4 regions of the Alcanivorax sp. UBA3183 genome follow, and region 1 is predicted to be linked to each of the others. Evidence: predicted binding sites of a transcription regulator. Region 1 holds the regulator's gene; each other region holds the start of a gene.
What was found. Region 1 encodes LexA, which represses DNA repair genes until DNA is damaged. Its sites were predicted from a motif close to TACTGTNTANNTANACAGTA; they were not measured.
Positions count from the first base shown of each region.

Region 2: a site for LexA is predicted at 2,470-2,489, ahead of hrcA (heat-inducible transcriptional repressor HrcA). Genes of this name have one in related genera too.
Region 3: a site for LexA is predicted at 1,639-1,658, ahead of uvrA (excinuclease ABC subunit UvrA). Genes of this name have one in related genera too.
Region 4: a site for LexA is predicted at 2,573-2,592, ahead of recA (recombinase RecA). Genes of this name have one in related genera too.

Region 1 is NZ_DEXN01000044.1:22,324-26,059, reverse strand. It holds gene B3Q33_RS13900 (universal stress protein) at 1-364, shown strand, start outside; gene B3Q33_RS13895 (Crp/Fnr family transcriptional regulator) at 502-1,152, opposite strand; gene lexA (transcriptional repressor LexA) at 1,471-2,085, shown strand; gene B3Q33_RS13885 (DUF1499 domain-containing protein) at 2,117-2,533, shown strand; gene B3Q33_RS13880 (TatD family hydrolase) at 2,481-3,302, shown strand; gene B3Q33_RS13875 (DUF6482 family protein) at 3,408-3,713, opposite strand.
Region 2 is NZ_DEXN01000039.1:67,003-70,738, forward strand. It holds gene dnaK (molecular chaperone DnaK) at 1-164, opposite strand, end outside; gene grpE (nucleotide exchange factor GrpE) at 286-900, opposite strand; gene hrcA (heat-inducible transcriptional repressor HrcA) at 1,152-2,201, opposite strand; gene B3Q33_RS12240 (RDD family protein) at 2,510-3,028, shown strand; partial or broken gene B3Q33_RS12245 (AAA family ATPase) at 3,064-3,736, shown strand, end outside.
Region 3 is NZ_DEXN01000024.1:17,202-20,937, reverse strand. It holds gene B3Q33_RS09670 (MFS transporter) at 1-640, opposite strand, end outside; gene B3Q33_RS09665 (response regulator transcription factor) at 880-1,530, shown strand; gene uvrA (excinuclease ABC subunit UvrA) at 1,673-3,736, shown strand, end outside.
Region 4 is NZ_DEXN01000006.1:24,485-28,220, reverse strand. It holds gene B3Q33_RS01400 (sulfite exporter TauE/SafE family protein) at 16-783, opposite strand; gene B3Q33_RS01395 (regulatory protein RecX) at 998-1,465, opposite strand; gene recA (recombinase RecA) at 1,458-2,495, opposite strand; gene B3Q33_RS01385 (CinA family protein) at 2,650-3,138, opposite strand; gene B3Q33_RS01380 (wax ester/triacylglycerol synthase domain-containing protein) at 3,268-3,480, opposite strand; gene B3Q33_RS01375 (LysR substrate-binding domain-containing protein) at 3,728-3,736, shown strand, end outside.

The sequences.
Region 1 (3,736 bases):
GCTCTCCGGCAACGACGGAGAGTTGCATCTGATCCATGTGATCGAGCCACTGGCACTGGCCTATGGCGCCGATGTGCCCATGGATGTGACCGACCTGCAAAGCGGGCTAATGACACAGGCCCGGGAAACCGCCGACACCTATGCCGACCGTTACCAGATACCCGCCGATAATGTCCATGTGGAGCTGGGTTCCATCGAGAAGACCATCCTCGATCAGGCCGACAAGCTGGACGCCGACCTGATCGTGGTAGGCAGCCACACCCGCAGCGGCCTGGCCCTGCTACTGGGCTCAACTGCCCGCGGCCTGGTACCGGGGGCGCATTGTGATGTGCTGGCGGTTAAGGTGGATCAGAAAGGCAGTTAATAGTTAACAGTTAATAGCGTGCGTGCCGGCGCATCCCTGACTGAAACGTAAGAGGCCGCGTCCATCCCCTGGACGCGGCCTCTTACGTTCACAAAACAGAAAACCTGTTCCGCGAAACTGTTAACTATTCACTGCCTTCAAGTGAGCTGCAACGCCCCTGTCCCTTCCGGCCCTTCCTCGTTCCAGCGACATAGCAGCTCCGCCAGTCCCTGGGCCTGAACCTTGAGGGCGGCCAGTTCTTCCCGGGTGCCTTTTTCTCCATGAAACACCGGTAGCTTGCGCATGGACTGGACCAGCTCATGGTCCGGCGACTGCATACGTTTGACTTCCAGGGTCCAGCGGATGTGGTGAACGATCATGTGGAAGAACGCCAGCCGGGTACTCAATGAATAAGGGCTGTCATCCTCGTTGAATTCATTGAAATCCAGGCTCACCAATACCGCTTCGCGGGCCGTCTCTGACACCTTGATCGTGGCGCTCCGGGGAGTACCGAGCAACATGGAAAGAGTACCAAAAACCTCCCCCGGCGATACGTAATAAAGCGGCGCGTCTCCAGTCGTATCAGATAGCACCTCAAGCTGCCCTCGCAGCAGGAAATACAGGGTGGAATCCACATCCCCGGCACGAATCACAGTGTCACCGGAACCGGCTACCCAAAGGCGGGTATTATGCTCAAGCTGGGCAAATTCGCTTTGATCATCACGGGCAATTTCATTGAAAAACGGGACACCGGATAACAGCTGCCGGATCCGTTGTTGGCCGAAGTCATTATTATTGGCCTGCTCCATCTACTATCCCCAGGTCTGATGGAATTATTATCGAAGCGTCCGCCTGCCGGGCGAATCAACACAAAGACCCGCAACCATTCAGATGCTCCCTGCAATATGCTAGTGCCACCGCTACCACAGGGCAACGATATCCTCCCGAAACTGGTAAAATTCAGCCCGCCACAACTGTTCAAATAGCACTGTTCATATTATCAGTACCTATGCTAGCATCGGTTTTGTAGCACTGTTTGTCAGCCTTGGCTGACAGCCTGGTTAGCCAGAAGCGTCGATGACGCCCGGGTATGGAACCGAAATCCTGCGGGAAACATGGAGAAGGTTATGAGCAGCAAACTCACCGATCGCCAGCAACAGGTGCTGGACTGTATCCGCGAATGCATCGCCGATACCGGTATGGCACCCACTCGCGCGGAAATTGCCGACATCATGGGCTTTCAGTCCAAGAATGCCGCCTCTGACCATTTGCGAGCCCTGGAAAGAAAGGGCTTTATCAAACTCCACAGTGACCGCTCCCGTGGCATTCAATTGCTCGACAACGCCTACTGGTCGGAAGAAGAACTGCCGATAGTCGGCAAAGTGGCCGCCGGGGTTCCCATCGAGGCCATCGAAAATGTGGAACGTACCGTGCCGGTGCCCCAGGGGCTGTTCAAGCAACGCCCCACTTACCTCTTGAAGGTACAGGGCGACAGTATGATCGAGGCAGGCATCTTCGATGGCGACCTGATCGCCGTACGCAAATCCAACGTGGCCCGTTCCGGTGAGATCGTGGTTGCCCGCATTGACGAAGAAGTCACGGTAAAGACCCTAAAGTTAAACAAGTCCAGCGCCACCCTGTTACCGGCTAACGAGGCTTATGAGCCGATCAAGGTGCCGGCTGATCAACTGATCATCGAGGGTATTTTCGTGGGGTTGATCCGTGATCCGAATTCTTTCTAGTGCCATTCTGCTATTTATGAGTGTTGCCGCCATGTCCGATACGCATCTGCTCGCCCCCTGCCCGGATTCGCCCAACTGCGTCTCCAGCCTGGCCAAAGACGAAGATCGCCGGGTGGCGCCTCTGCAGGTAGCAGAAACTCGCCAGGCCAGCATGACTCGCCTACAGGCCCTGCTGCGGCAACTTGACCGCGTCGAGTTCGATGTGGTCGGCCAGTCCCGTATCCAGGCCCGCTTCTCAAGCCGACTGCTGCGTTTCGTGGATGATGTGACATTCTATATTCGTGAAGACGGCGTGGTAGAGGTACGCTCCGCATCACGGGTCGGCTACTGGGATTTAGGTGCCAACCGTCGTCGGGTAGAATCCCTGCGCGAACAACTGGCGGAGCAGGCCCCTGATGCAAGAACCTCACACTACTCACTTCAAGACCGACATTCCCCATTGGGCTGATATCGGCGTTAATCTGACCGACAAGCAGTTCCGCGATGATCAGGATGAGGTACTTGAGCGGGCCCGTTCTGCCGGGGTGAACTGGCAACTTCTCACCGGCACTAATGTGGACGAATCCCGCCAGGCCATGGAGCTGGCCAGCCAGCACGATGATCTGTTTTCCACCGCTGGCCTTCACCCTCATAGCGCCCGCTTCTATTCCCCGGCCCTGGAAAAGGAGATGCGGGAACTGTTAAGCCACCACAGCGTAAAAGCCGCCGGCGAAATGGGCCTGGATTTCAATCGTGACTTTTCCCCACGCCCGGATCAGGAACGTGCCTTCGAGGCCCAGCTGGCCCTGGCAGTGGAATACCGGCTTCCGGTGTTTCTCCACGAGCGCGATGCCCACGAACGCTTCGCGCCCATTTTGAAAGCCTACCGGGATCACCTTGTCGGTGCGGTCGTGCACTGCTTTACCGGATCACGCCAGGCGCTTTTTGATTATCTGGATCTGGATTGCCACATTGGCATCACCGGCTGGGTGTGCGATGAGCGCCGCGGCAAGCCGCTGGCGGAATTGGTACACAACATCCCCGATAACCGGCTGCTGCTGGAAACCGACGCGCCCTATCTGCTACCCCGGGATCTGCCGGAAGCGCCCCCGAAAAAGCGGCGCAACGAGCCTTCATTGTTACCCTGGATAGGTAAGCGGGTGGCGAGTTTACGGGGACAAGATGTGGCCCGGGTGGCGGGTATGACGAGTGATAATGCGCGGGTGCTGTTCAGATAACCGAAACCCGAAACCGTTGGAGCTTTGCTCACAAAGCGAAATCTCTCTTGAGCAGGTAATGGCACCAGGCTCAAGCCTTCCCCTTGCGAGCAAGACTCCAACAGGTCAGGCTTGGCTTCGCCAGTGAAAGCGCACACGAAGCGGAGGGATCACCTCCCCTTCCGGCTGACCGACCATTTCCGCATGGGCAGAATGATGGAGCAAATGTGCGGAGTCGGTAGACAGGGTCTGAAGCTGGTTATTGGCGTGCTCGGGGCCATTGAAGCGCATGATTTTACCGCTGTCGTCGGTCACCCAGTACCAGGTATCCGCGAAGCGGACTTTGACGGTGCACACGGACAGGCAGGCCGAGAAAATCTCGACTTCATCGGCCTTGCGCTTGTGCAGTTTTTTGGGGCTGATCGTTTCCATAACAGCAATGATGATCTTGCCGC
Region 2 (3,736 bases), on a different contig from region 1:
TTGGCAGACTGACCGACCAGGGTTTCCTTGTCGTCGGTGTAGGCGATGATGGACGGCGTAGTACGCGCGCCTTCAGCGTTTTCAATAACCTTGGCTTTATCACCTTCCAGCACGGCCACACAGCTGTTGGTCGTACCCAGGTCGATACCGATAATCTTACCCATATCTCTCGTTCTCCTTCACACCAGCCGGGCCCCTTTCGGCGACCCAGGCAGTTGAATTGTTAATTCGTCTGGCATCTATATGGCGCTGCTGCGCGCCGTTTCAAGGGGCCAGTACCGCTTTTTACTCAGCCGCCTTGCTGACGATGACGCGGGCCGGGCGGATCAGGCGACCATTGAGCTGGTAGCCCTTCTCCAACACGTCGATCACGGTGTTGGGCTCCACATTGGGCACCGGCACCATGGTCATGGCCTCGTGCAATTCCGGGTTGAACGGCTCGTCAGACGGGCTGATCTGCTCCAGGTTGTACTTGGCAAACGCATCGAGCAGCGACTTGAGGGTCAGCTCGATACCTTCACGGGCACCTTGCAGGGCGTCGTCGTTAGCATCCAGAGCGGCCAGGCCGCGCTCCAGGTTGTCCGCCACGCTCAGCAGATCGCCAGCAAACTTCTCCAGGGCGAACTTGCGGGCGTGCTGCACGTCGCGCTCGGCGCGCTTGCGCACATTCTGGATTTCCGCCTGAGCGCGGATATCCGCTTCACTCAGGGCTTTCTTGACCTTGGCCAGCTCGACTTCTGCCTCAGCCAGCTTTTCTTCCGTAGAAGGCTCTTGTGCCGCTGAGGGCTCTTCTGGCGCGGCATCAGCCTGGGCCGCCTCAGCCTCCTTTGCCGCCTGCTGCTCTTCGGCAGTCTCTACCTGCGGCTCGGCGTTTTTAGGGTCTTTTTCCTGATCACTCATTCTCTACTCCACATCCCAATCCGGGCTTTTCCAGGAAAGCGGGCAAATATATGGGAGCGGATGGCGAGGATTCAAGGGGGGAGAGGGGCAATGGACAATTGATAATGGAAATTGATAGCGCGCGGGATGATCTGGTGCCATAGGCATCCTGGAAGCCGCGCCCATGGCCCTCTCGAGCCCTTTACCCCCTGAAATCAATAAAGCCGGGGCCGCGCCGTTATCAATTATCCATTATCAACTATCAATTCGGTTTATAGCTGGGTTAGGGCCGCCGAGAGGATTTTGGCGGTGATATCCACGGTAGGGATGACCTTTTCGTAGTCCATACGAGTGGGACCGACCACGGCGAGGACGCCCACCGGGCCATTGTCTGCCCGGTAGGGGGCCGAGATCAGCGAGTAGTCCTCGAACGGCTGAAAGCCGGACTCCCGGCCAATAAAGATCTGTACCCCGTCCGCCTTCATGGAGCGCTCCAGCAGGTGCAGAATGTCGCGCTTGTGACTGAAGGCATCGAACAGATTGCGCAACTGACCGATATTGTCGGCTTCTGCGGACTTCAGCAGGTTGGACTCGCCGGACACCACATAGTCCGAATCCTCCTGCTCCGTGCGCAATGCCTTGCCGGCCACGGCAACCGCCGTCTGCATCAGCACATCCATCTGTGCTCGATCCGCATTCATGGTGTTAAGCAGCCCGTCGCAGATGCTGTTCAGATCACAGCCCGCATAGGTGTGATTGATGTAGTTGGCCGCCTGACGCAGCTCCACCTCATCGTAATCCCGGTCGGTATGAATGATGCGGTTCTGCACCTCGGAGCGGTTGACCACCAGTACCACCAGCACTCGCTTGCCCGATAACGGCAAGAATTCCACCTGCCTCAGAGTCGTCACCTCCCGGCGCGGCACCGCCACCAGCCCGGCCATGCGGGTCAGCTCCGCCAGGGTTCGCGATGCCTGGGCAATCAGCTCCTGGGGCGACTGCTCCGGCGCCAGCAACTGGCCCAGTTCCTTTTTCAGGGAGCGGTTGCCCGGGCGCTCCATGACACTGGACGCCAGCAGGGAGTCCACATACAGCCGGTAACCCAGCTCCGTGGGCACCCGCCCGGCGGAAGTATGGGGGCTGGTCAGTACACCGAGATCTTCCAGCTCCGCCATGATATTGCGGATGGTGGCCGGACTGACGGTGAGCCCACTGCCGGAAGCCAGGGTCTTGGACCCCACCGGTTGACCATCGCGGATATGGCGCTCTACCAGCGCCATCAGCAATCGTTGTTTGCGTTCGTTCAGATCCAGCTTCGTCATAGCGGTATATGTACCAGAAAACCAGTGGGACATTATATACCTGAATCCGTGACTTCAGCGTGGATGCATGGCGTAAGAATTTGTTGTCACAGGGAATTTTCTGAACAAGCGTCGTATCAGGGAATACGATCGACTGAAGAAAATGTTCTGTGACGGCAAAGGCTTGCGTCAGGCGCCGCGATGAAGCCACGGATTCAGGTACATAGCCTTCTCGTTCGGAGTTTATCGGGGGCTTACACTGGCGCCCGGAATCCCCTAAGATTAGAAACACTGCCCAAAAGAACAGTTATCGTAACAAGGACGTCACCATGACCGACAGCAACAACCCCTACCAGAGCCCCGCCGCCGACGTGCAGAATCGCCCGACCCCGGACAACCCGGAGCTTGCCAGCCGCTGGTACCGCTTTTTCGGCGCCCTGATCGACGGCCTGGTCCAGCTCGCCATTATCGGCCCTATCGTGTTCTTTTCCGGCACCTGGGCGGACATGATGGCCAACAATGGCGCACTCGACCTGACCGCCACCCTGGTCTGGTTCATTGTCGGTGAAGTGATATTCCTGGCCCTGCAGGGCTGGCTGCTGTTCAACCGCCAGCAGACCATCGGCAAGTGGCTGCTGGGCATGAAAATCATCGGCATGGAGCAGCTGGACGTACCCCCCGGCAAACTCTACGGCCTGCGCTATCTACTGTTCCATGTGCTGGCACAGGTGCCCGGCATCAACCTGGTCATGCTGGTCGATCCGCTGCTGATTTTCCGCAGTGATCGCCGCTGCCTGCACGATCTGCTGGCTGGCACCCAGGTGATACAGGTCCCTGCCACCCGCTAATCGTCACACTGACTCGCCCGTTTCGGAGAGATACCATGCTGACCCATCTGAGCGTTCGTCACTTTGCCACCGTGGACCAGTTGGAACTGGAGCCGGAAAACGGCCTCACCGCGATCAGCGGGGAAACCGGGGCGGGCAAGTCCGTGATCATCGATGCCCTGGGCCTGACCCTGGGCGACCGGGCCGACTCCAGCATTGTCCGCCACGGCCACGACCGGGCGGAAGTGCTCGCCACCTTTGATGTCAGCGACAACCCGGCCGCCCGCCAGTGGCTGGCCGATCGGGAGCTGGATGATGATGACCAGTGCCTGCTGCGCCGCACCGTGCGTGCCGATGGTCGCTCCCGGGCCTATGTAAACGGCACCCCCACCCCGCTGGCGGAAGTGCGAGAGCTGGGTGAGCGACTGATCAGCATCCACAGCCAGCACGAACACCAGGCTCTGATGAAGAAAGAAGCCCATCGGCAGCTGCTCGACAACTTTGCCGACGCCCGCGATCTGGCCAACACCGTGCGCGAACACTGGCGCCACTGGCAAAAGGCCCGCCGCGCCCACGACGACGCCCTGAATCAGGCCCGCGAGCAAAACGAAAAAGAAGAGCTGCTGCGTTTCCAGCTGGAAGAGCTGGACGCCCTGGCCCTGCAGGACGGCGAACTGGAACAGCTGGAGCAGGAACAGCAGCGTCTGGGCAACGCGGAAAGCCTGATTC
Region 3 (3,736 bases), on a different contig from region 1:
ATGTTTTATTGGCGAGCACCCGACGGAAGCGCACGCCCACGGGCAAGGCCTCCCCCTGCAATGCCCTGGGAGCCGGTACCACCAGGGCCACCAGCAAGGCAAAGACGCCCATCACCGAGGTCATCCAGAACAGGCCGGACAGGCCCAGCCAGCTGGCCAGTAACGGGCCGAGAATCAGGGCCAGCACAAAGGAACCACCCACGGACATGCCGATCAGCGCCATGGCCCGGGTGCGATGCTTTTCACTGACCACATCACCGATCAGCGCCATGATCACACTGGCAATGGCGCCGGAGCCCTGCAGGGCACGCCCGGCAATGACACCATGGATATGGTCACTCATGGCCGCCACCACCCCCCCCGCCACAAACAGCAGCAGGCCGATCAGCAACAACGGTCGCCGGCCGAAACGGTCGGAAAGCATGCCAAATGGAATCTGCAGCAGGGCCTGCATCAGCCCGTAGGCGCCGATGGCGGTACCGATCAGCAGCGGTGTCGCGCCTTCCAGCGATTGCCCGTAGACCGCGAAAATCGGCAAAATCATGAACAGGCCGAACATCCGCAGCGCAAAGATGGTCGCCAGATAGCCGGTGGTTTTCAGCTCTGTCCGCTGTAGGACACGGGAGGAAGATGCCGACATGAACGCTTGTTGCTCCAAAACGGGTGGCCGAAAGTCACGGCCGCTACAAAAAGGCGGGCAGTGTATCAGATTCCCCACGGGGCCGGACCAGGACACAGTGCCCCACTTTGAGGCCCGGGAATCGTGAAATCAGTAAAACCGGGCAATGGTAAATTGAACCCCGGTCAAAGCGGTGATAAATTCACATGCTGATCAGTTTTTTTTCTTAGGCTCCGCCTGAGACATCATGGACGGCATCGATGAACAGCCCACAACAAACTAAGCAAGTTTACGTAGTAGGCAGCCAGCAACTGCAAAACGCCCTGCTCACCGAATTTCTCGTCAAGGAAGAAGTGGCTACCAAGAGCATTCCCTCAGTTGAGACCATCTCAGTGGAGACCCTGCGGGAATTTGACCAGAACCTGTTTCTGGTGGATTACCACAGTGTGGATGTGAATGAGGTCATCGCCCATCTCCTGGAAGCAGATCAGGAAGTGGACAACGACGTTCTGATCGCCCTGTTCAATGTGGACAGCGACGACTCCCTGTCCCGACTGGCTGGCCTGCCCATGGTCAACGGCGGCTTCCAGCATGACTGCCCCCAGGCACTGCTGAGCAAAGGCATCAAGGCCATTTTCGACGGCGAGTTGTGGTTCCCCCGCGCCGTGTTGCAGGCTTATCTGATGAAAAGCCGCACCTTCAACAAGACCTTCTCCCGCAGCGAGGTGAACCTCACCGACCGGGAAGTGGAGGTGCTGAAAGTGATGGCCACCGGCGCCAAGAACTCGGAAATCGCCACCAGCCTGAATCTGAGCCCGCACACCATCAAGACGCATATCTATAACATCTTCAAGAAAATCAATGCGTCCAATCGCCTGCAAGCGGTGAACTGGGCACAGGAAAACCTCTAGCAACGTTTCATACAACACGCACCTTGCTGCACGCCTTGCGTGCAGCAAGGTGCGTGTTGCGGTCAGCGACCACATTCTTTTGCCCTTCACACGAATTCGCCTATACTGCCCTGTTCATTTTGACAGTAGTCAGGGGTAGTTGATGGATACCATACTGGTTCGCGGTGCACGGACTCATAACCTGAAGAACGTGGACCTGGATATTCCCCGGGACAAGCTGGTGGTGATCACCGGTCTGTCCGGTTCAGGGAAATCCTCACTGGCCTTTGACACGCTCTACGCAGAAGGCCAGCGCCGCTATGTGGAGTCCCTCTCCACCTATGCCCGCCAGTTCCTGTCGATGATGGAAAAACCCGATGTGGACCACATCGAAGGGCTCAGCCCGGCTATCTCCATCGAGCAGAAATCCACCAGTCATAACCCGCGATCCACCGTCGGTACCATCACCGAAATCTACGACTATCTGCGCCTGCTGTTCGCCCGGGTGGGCGAGCCCCGCTGCCCGGAGCATGAAGCCCCGCTGGCCGCCCAGACCATCAGCCAGATGGTGGATCAGGTGCTGGCCATGGAAGACGGCAGCAAACTGATGCTGCTGGCGCCAGTGATCCGCGAAAAGAAAGGCGAACATCTCCACCTGTTCGAGGAGCTGCGTGCCCAGGGCTTTATCCGTGCACGCATCGACGGGCGTATCTACGACATGGATGACACCCCGGATCTGGACAAGAACAAGAAACACACCATTGAAGTGGTGGTGGATCGCTTCAAGGTCCGTGACGACCTGCAGAACCGGCTGGCGGAATCCTTCGAAACCGCTCTTAATCTGGCCGATGACATCGCCATCATTGCCCCCATGGACGGCGACGGCGAGGAAGTGACCTTCTCCGCCAAGTTTGCCTGCCCGCACTGCGGCTATTCGATTCCCGAACTGGAACCGCGACTGTTCTCCTTCAACAACCCGGCCGGCGCCTGCCCCAGCTGTGATGGTTTGGGCATGAAGCAGTTCTTCGACGAGGACAAGGTGATCAATTCCGACGAGCTGTCCCTGTCGGAAGGTGCCATCCGCGGCTGGGACCGCCGCAACGTCTACTACTTCCAGATGCTTAACTCCCTGTCACAAAGCCTCGGCTTCGATATGGACGTGGCACTCAAGGAACTGCCCAAGGACATCCGCAAGAAAGTCCTTCACGGCACCGGCAAGGAAAGCATCGAATTCCGTTACCTCAACGACCGCGGCGACATCATCAAGCGCAACCATCCGTTCGAGGGCATCATCCCCAATATGGAGCGGCGCTACCGGGAAACCGAATCCGATGCGGTGCGCGAAGACCTGCTCGGCTACATGTCCACCTCCAGCTGCCCCAGCTGTAATGGTTCGCGACTGCGCGAGGCGGCCCGTCATGTGTTCATCGAAGAAACCACCCTACCGGAAGTGGTACGACTGGCGGTGGGCAAGGCCCACGGCTATTTCAGCGACCTGAACCTGCCCGGCAGCAAGGGCGAAATCGCCGACAAGATTCTCAAGGAAATCCGCGACCGCCTGCAGTTTCTGGTCAACGTGGGGCTGGAATACCTGACCCTGGAGCGCAGCGCGGAAACCCTGTCCGGCGGCGAGGCCCAGCGTATTCGTCTGGCCAGTCAGATTGGTGCCGGACTGGTGGGCGTCATGTACGTGCTGGACGAACCCTCCATTGGTCTGCACCAGCGCGACAACGAGCGCCTCCTCAGCACTCTCACTCGCCTGCGTGACCTGGGTAATACCGTGCTGGTGGTGGAGCATGACGAGGAAGCCATCCGCCTGGCCGACCACGTGATTGATATTGGCCCCGGTGCCGGCGTCCATGGTGGCCGGGTCGTCGCCCAGGGCAGCGCCCAGGACGTATCCGACAACCCGGACTCTCTCACCGGCGACTACCTGTCCGGGCGCAAACAGATCGCCATCCCCTCGCAACGGCGACAGAATCAGGACGACAAATGGCTGACCCTGCACGGCGCCACCGGCAACAACCTCAAGGGCCACCCGTTGAATATCCCGGTGGGGCTGTTCACCTGCGTCACCGGTGTCTCCGGCTCCGGCAAGTCCACCCTGATCAACAGCACCCTGTACCCGCTGGCGGCCACCAAACTGAACAAGGCCACCACGCTGACTCCCGCCGTCCATGAGTCCATTGAGGGGCTGGAGCACTTCGACAAGGTGGTGGATATCGAC
Region 4 (3,736 bases), on a different contig from region 1:
GCTCGTAGCTTGTTTCTAGCCCTTGATCGCCGCCGCCAGGCACACCGCCAGCACCATCACCAGCAAAATACGCTTGAGCACTGTCGGGGAGACCCGGTGGGCGAAGCCTACCCCCAGGCGTACGCCGAGCAGGGTGCCGGCAGCCACCAGCAGGCCCGGTAGCCAGGCCACCTGGTCGCGGGCCACAAAAATGCCCAGGGCCAGCACGGTAAAACTGCCGGTGATGGCAAGCTTCAGGGCGTTGCCGCGCAGCATGTCATAGCGGAGCTGGCCCACCAGCACCGCGATCAACACAAAGCCCACGCCCGCCTGCACAAAGCCGCCGTAGGCGCCACAGAAGAACAGGCCCAACCAGCCGGCAACAGAGTCATTAGGTTGCAGTGGCAGCTCATCCGCTGCTGGCGACAGTTGATTGGGTTTGAACACCATAATCAGTGCCACCACCACCAGGGTCGTCAGCAATACCGGTTTGAGAATGGACTCCGGCAGATAGGACGCCGCCAGAGTACCCACCAGCGTCCCCAGCAGGCAGGGCACCAGAATCGCTGGCAGCGGCTTGAACGGCATGGTGCCGCGCTTGTTGAACTGGCGCACCGCCTCCACGCTTTGTATCAGCACCCCTACCCGCATGGTGCCGTTAGCCAATGCCGCGCTCATGCCACTGAGCATCAGCAACGGCAGGATCAGCAGCCCCCCGCCACCGGCCAGGGGGTTGATAAAACCCGCCAATACACCAGCACCCAGCATGGCTGCCGCCAACCAGGGATCAGACAGGTACTCCATGGAAAATCTCACACAAGCCGCAAAAGCGAAGGATACGCCGTGAACGGAATTCAAACCAAGAGGAAAAATTACCGGGCTGGCTCCGTCGACCACAAACCGGCACCGTTGGAGCCTTGCTCGCAAGGCGAATCATCCGGGTAACGTCAGCCCTTCGCTTTGCGAGCAAAGCTCCAACGGGGTGAGGATAGCAGCGATGGGAAACGGGAAGGACGAACTACAGCTCGTCTTCCGGGGAACAATCCAGCGCAGCAAAGCTCTGTTCGGCATTGAAACCGCGCTGTTGCAGGAACCTTAGCTGGCGAGCTTTTTCTTTCTGGTCCTTGCCAGGGTACTGACGAAAGCGCCGAGCCCGCACCTCCCGGGCCAGCGCGAACCAGTCCACCTCAGCCTCTGCCAGGGCCTGGGCGATCAGCTCGTTATCCACGCCCTTCAGCTGTAGTTCCTGGCGGATGCGCAGGGCGCCCTGCCCGCGATCGATGCGCGAACGCACAAAAAAACCGGCAAAGCGCCGGTCGTCGATAAAGCCGTGTTCGTCACACCAGGCCAGCACCGCTGGCAGCGCCGGTTGCTCACCGAGCTTGCGGTACAGCTTGGTTTCCAGCTCCCGGCGGGCATGATCCCGACGCGCCAGCAGGCTGACAGCCCGCTGGCGCAGTTCGGATTCAGTGAGCGGTTCACTCATTGCCGGCTTCGGCTTCCTCTTCCTTGACAGCCGGCGCCTCAGTGGGATCAGGCAGCAAGCGAGCGCGGATTTCCTGTTCGATTTCCTCGGCGACAGCCGGGTTTTCACGCAGGTACTCACAGGCGTTCTGCTTGCCCTGGCCGATCTTGTCACCTTTGTAGGCATACCAGGCACCGGATTTATCCACCAGGCCCTGCTGCACACCCAGGTCCAGCACTTCACCCAGCTGATTGATGCCCTGGCCGTAAAGAATCTGGAATTCGGCCTGACGGAACGGCGGCGATACCTTGTTCTTCACCACCTTCACGCGGGTTTCGTTACCGGTGACTTCGTCACCCTGCTTCACCGCGCCGATACGACGGATATCCAGGCGCACGGAGGAATAGAACTTGAGGGCGTTACCCCCGGTGGTGGTTTCCGGGTTACCGAACATCACGCCGATCTTCATGCGGATCTGGTTGATGAACACCACCAGGGTATTGGCGTTTTTCACATTGCCGGTGATCTTGCGCAGCGCCTGGCTCATCAGACGAGCCTGCAGGCCAACGTGGGTGTCACCCATTTCGCCTTCAATTTCGGCCTTCGGCACCAGTGCCGCCACGGAATCAACAATCACCACATCCACCGCGCCGGAACGCACCAGCATGTCAGTAATTTCCAGTGCCTGCTCACCGGTGTCCGGCTGGGACACGATCAGGTCATCCACGTTCACGCCCAGCTTCTCGGCATAGTCCGGGTCCAGGGCGTGCTCTGCATCCACAAAGGCACAGGTAGCGCCTTTCTTCTGCGCCTGGGCGATCACGCTCAGGGTCAGGGTGGTCTTACCAGAGGATTCCGGGCCATAGATTTCCACGATACGCCCTTTCGGCAGACCACCAATACCAAGAGCAATATCCAGCCCCAGGGAGCCGGTGGAAATGGACGGCATGCGCTCGCGCTTGCGATCGCCCATGCGCATCACGGAACCTTTACCAAACTGACGTTCGATCTGGGATAGTGCGGCGGACAGCGCCTTGGATTTATCGCTCATTATGACCCCTCTCCGTTTCGGCGTGACAGTCATTGCATCGCCGTTATCTGATCCGTTCTGGCTGACCTTTCGGACAGCACTGACAATATGGACAGCATTATGGACAGGTATTCCTGTCCTTTGCAACCCTGTTTATCCAATGGGCAGATTGTGACTACTGGAGACGGGCATTCAAGCCCTTGATGGCTTCCAGAATGGTCTGCTGACGAACGGCGTGACGATCACCCTCGAAATGAAAGCATTGCGCCTCGGCATAGCCCAGCTTTTGGCCCCAGGCAATCCACACCGTCCCCACCGGCTTGGAAGGCGTGCCGCCATCCGGGCCAGCCACACCGGTCACCGCAACACTAATATGGCCCCGTGAGCGGGCGACGGCACCACAGGCCATCTCCAGCGCGATCTCTTCACTCACCGCACCGTGCGTCTCAAGGGTTTCGGCGTTCACCCCCAGCAGCTCCTGTTTAGCCTCGTTGGAATAGGATACGTAGCCACGTTCAAACCAGCGTGAGGAACCGGGAATCTCAGTAAGCGCCTGAGCAATACCACCGCCGGTACAGGATTCCGCTGTCACCGCCATCAGTTGCTGCTTGAGCAGATTCTCTGACAGCTGCAACGCCGCCTGTTGAATTGAGCCTTGTGTCACACTTGCCTTCCTGAATTGTCGATTTCCCACAGGTCGGGAGATCAGAGAGCCTTAGTTTACCGACCATGGAGCCGTGCCGACACCACCTAACAAACTGCTCTGTGCCGCGTTGAAGACTACGCTGGGGTTTCAACATCCCTGCACGGGCCAGAGAGCCCTAGCGGCGCTTGCGCGGCAAGAGGGTATTCCACGCCGAGGACCAGGGCGGCGGGGATCGAGACGCTGCACGTGCAGCCGCGGCATCAGCGCCAGCAACCCACGAATACGGCCCGGGCGCGGCAGAGCCGAATGACGCACGTGATAGTCGATATCGAAGTTGCTATCGGTAATCCAGGAAAGCATCCAGGTTGCCCGAGACCCGCGAATACAGCTTCTGTTTGAACGGTCGACAGATGCCTTTCACATCCACCATGCCGCAATACACCTGTCCAATATAATCATCGATAGCAAACTGAACAGCCCCGTAAAAACAGAGCACTCGAATCACCCATCCCCTGGGCACCCGCCGAGACAGGCTGGCATGCTATGGTTGGTGACTGGCCGGCCGAGTTGGCGTCAGAAGAATAGCGAACAAAAGAATGGAAACAGCATGCGTCGA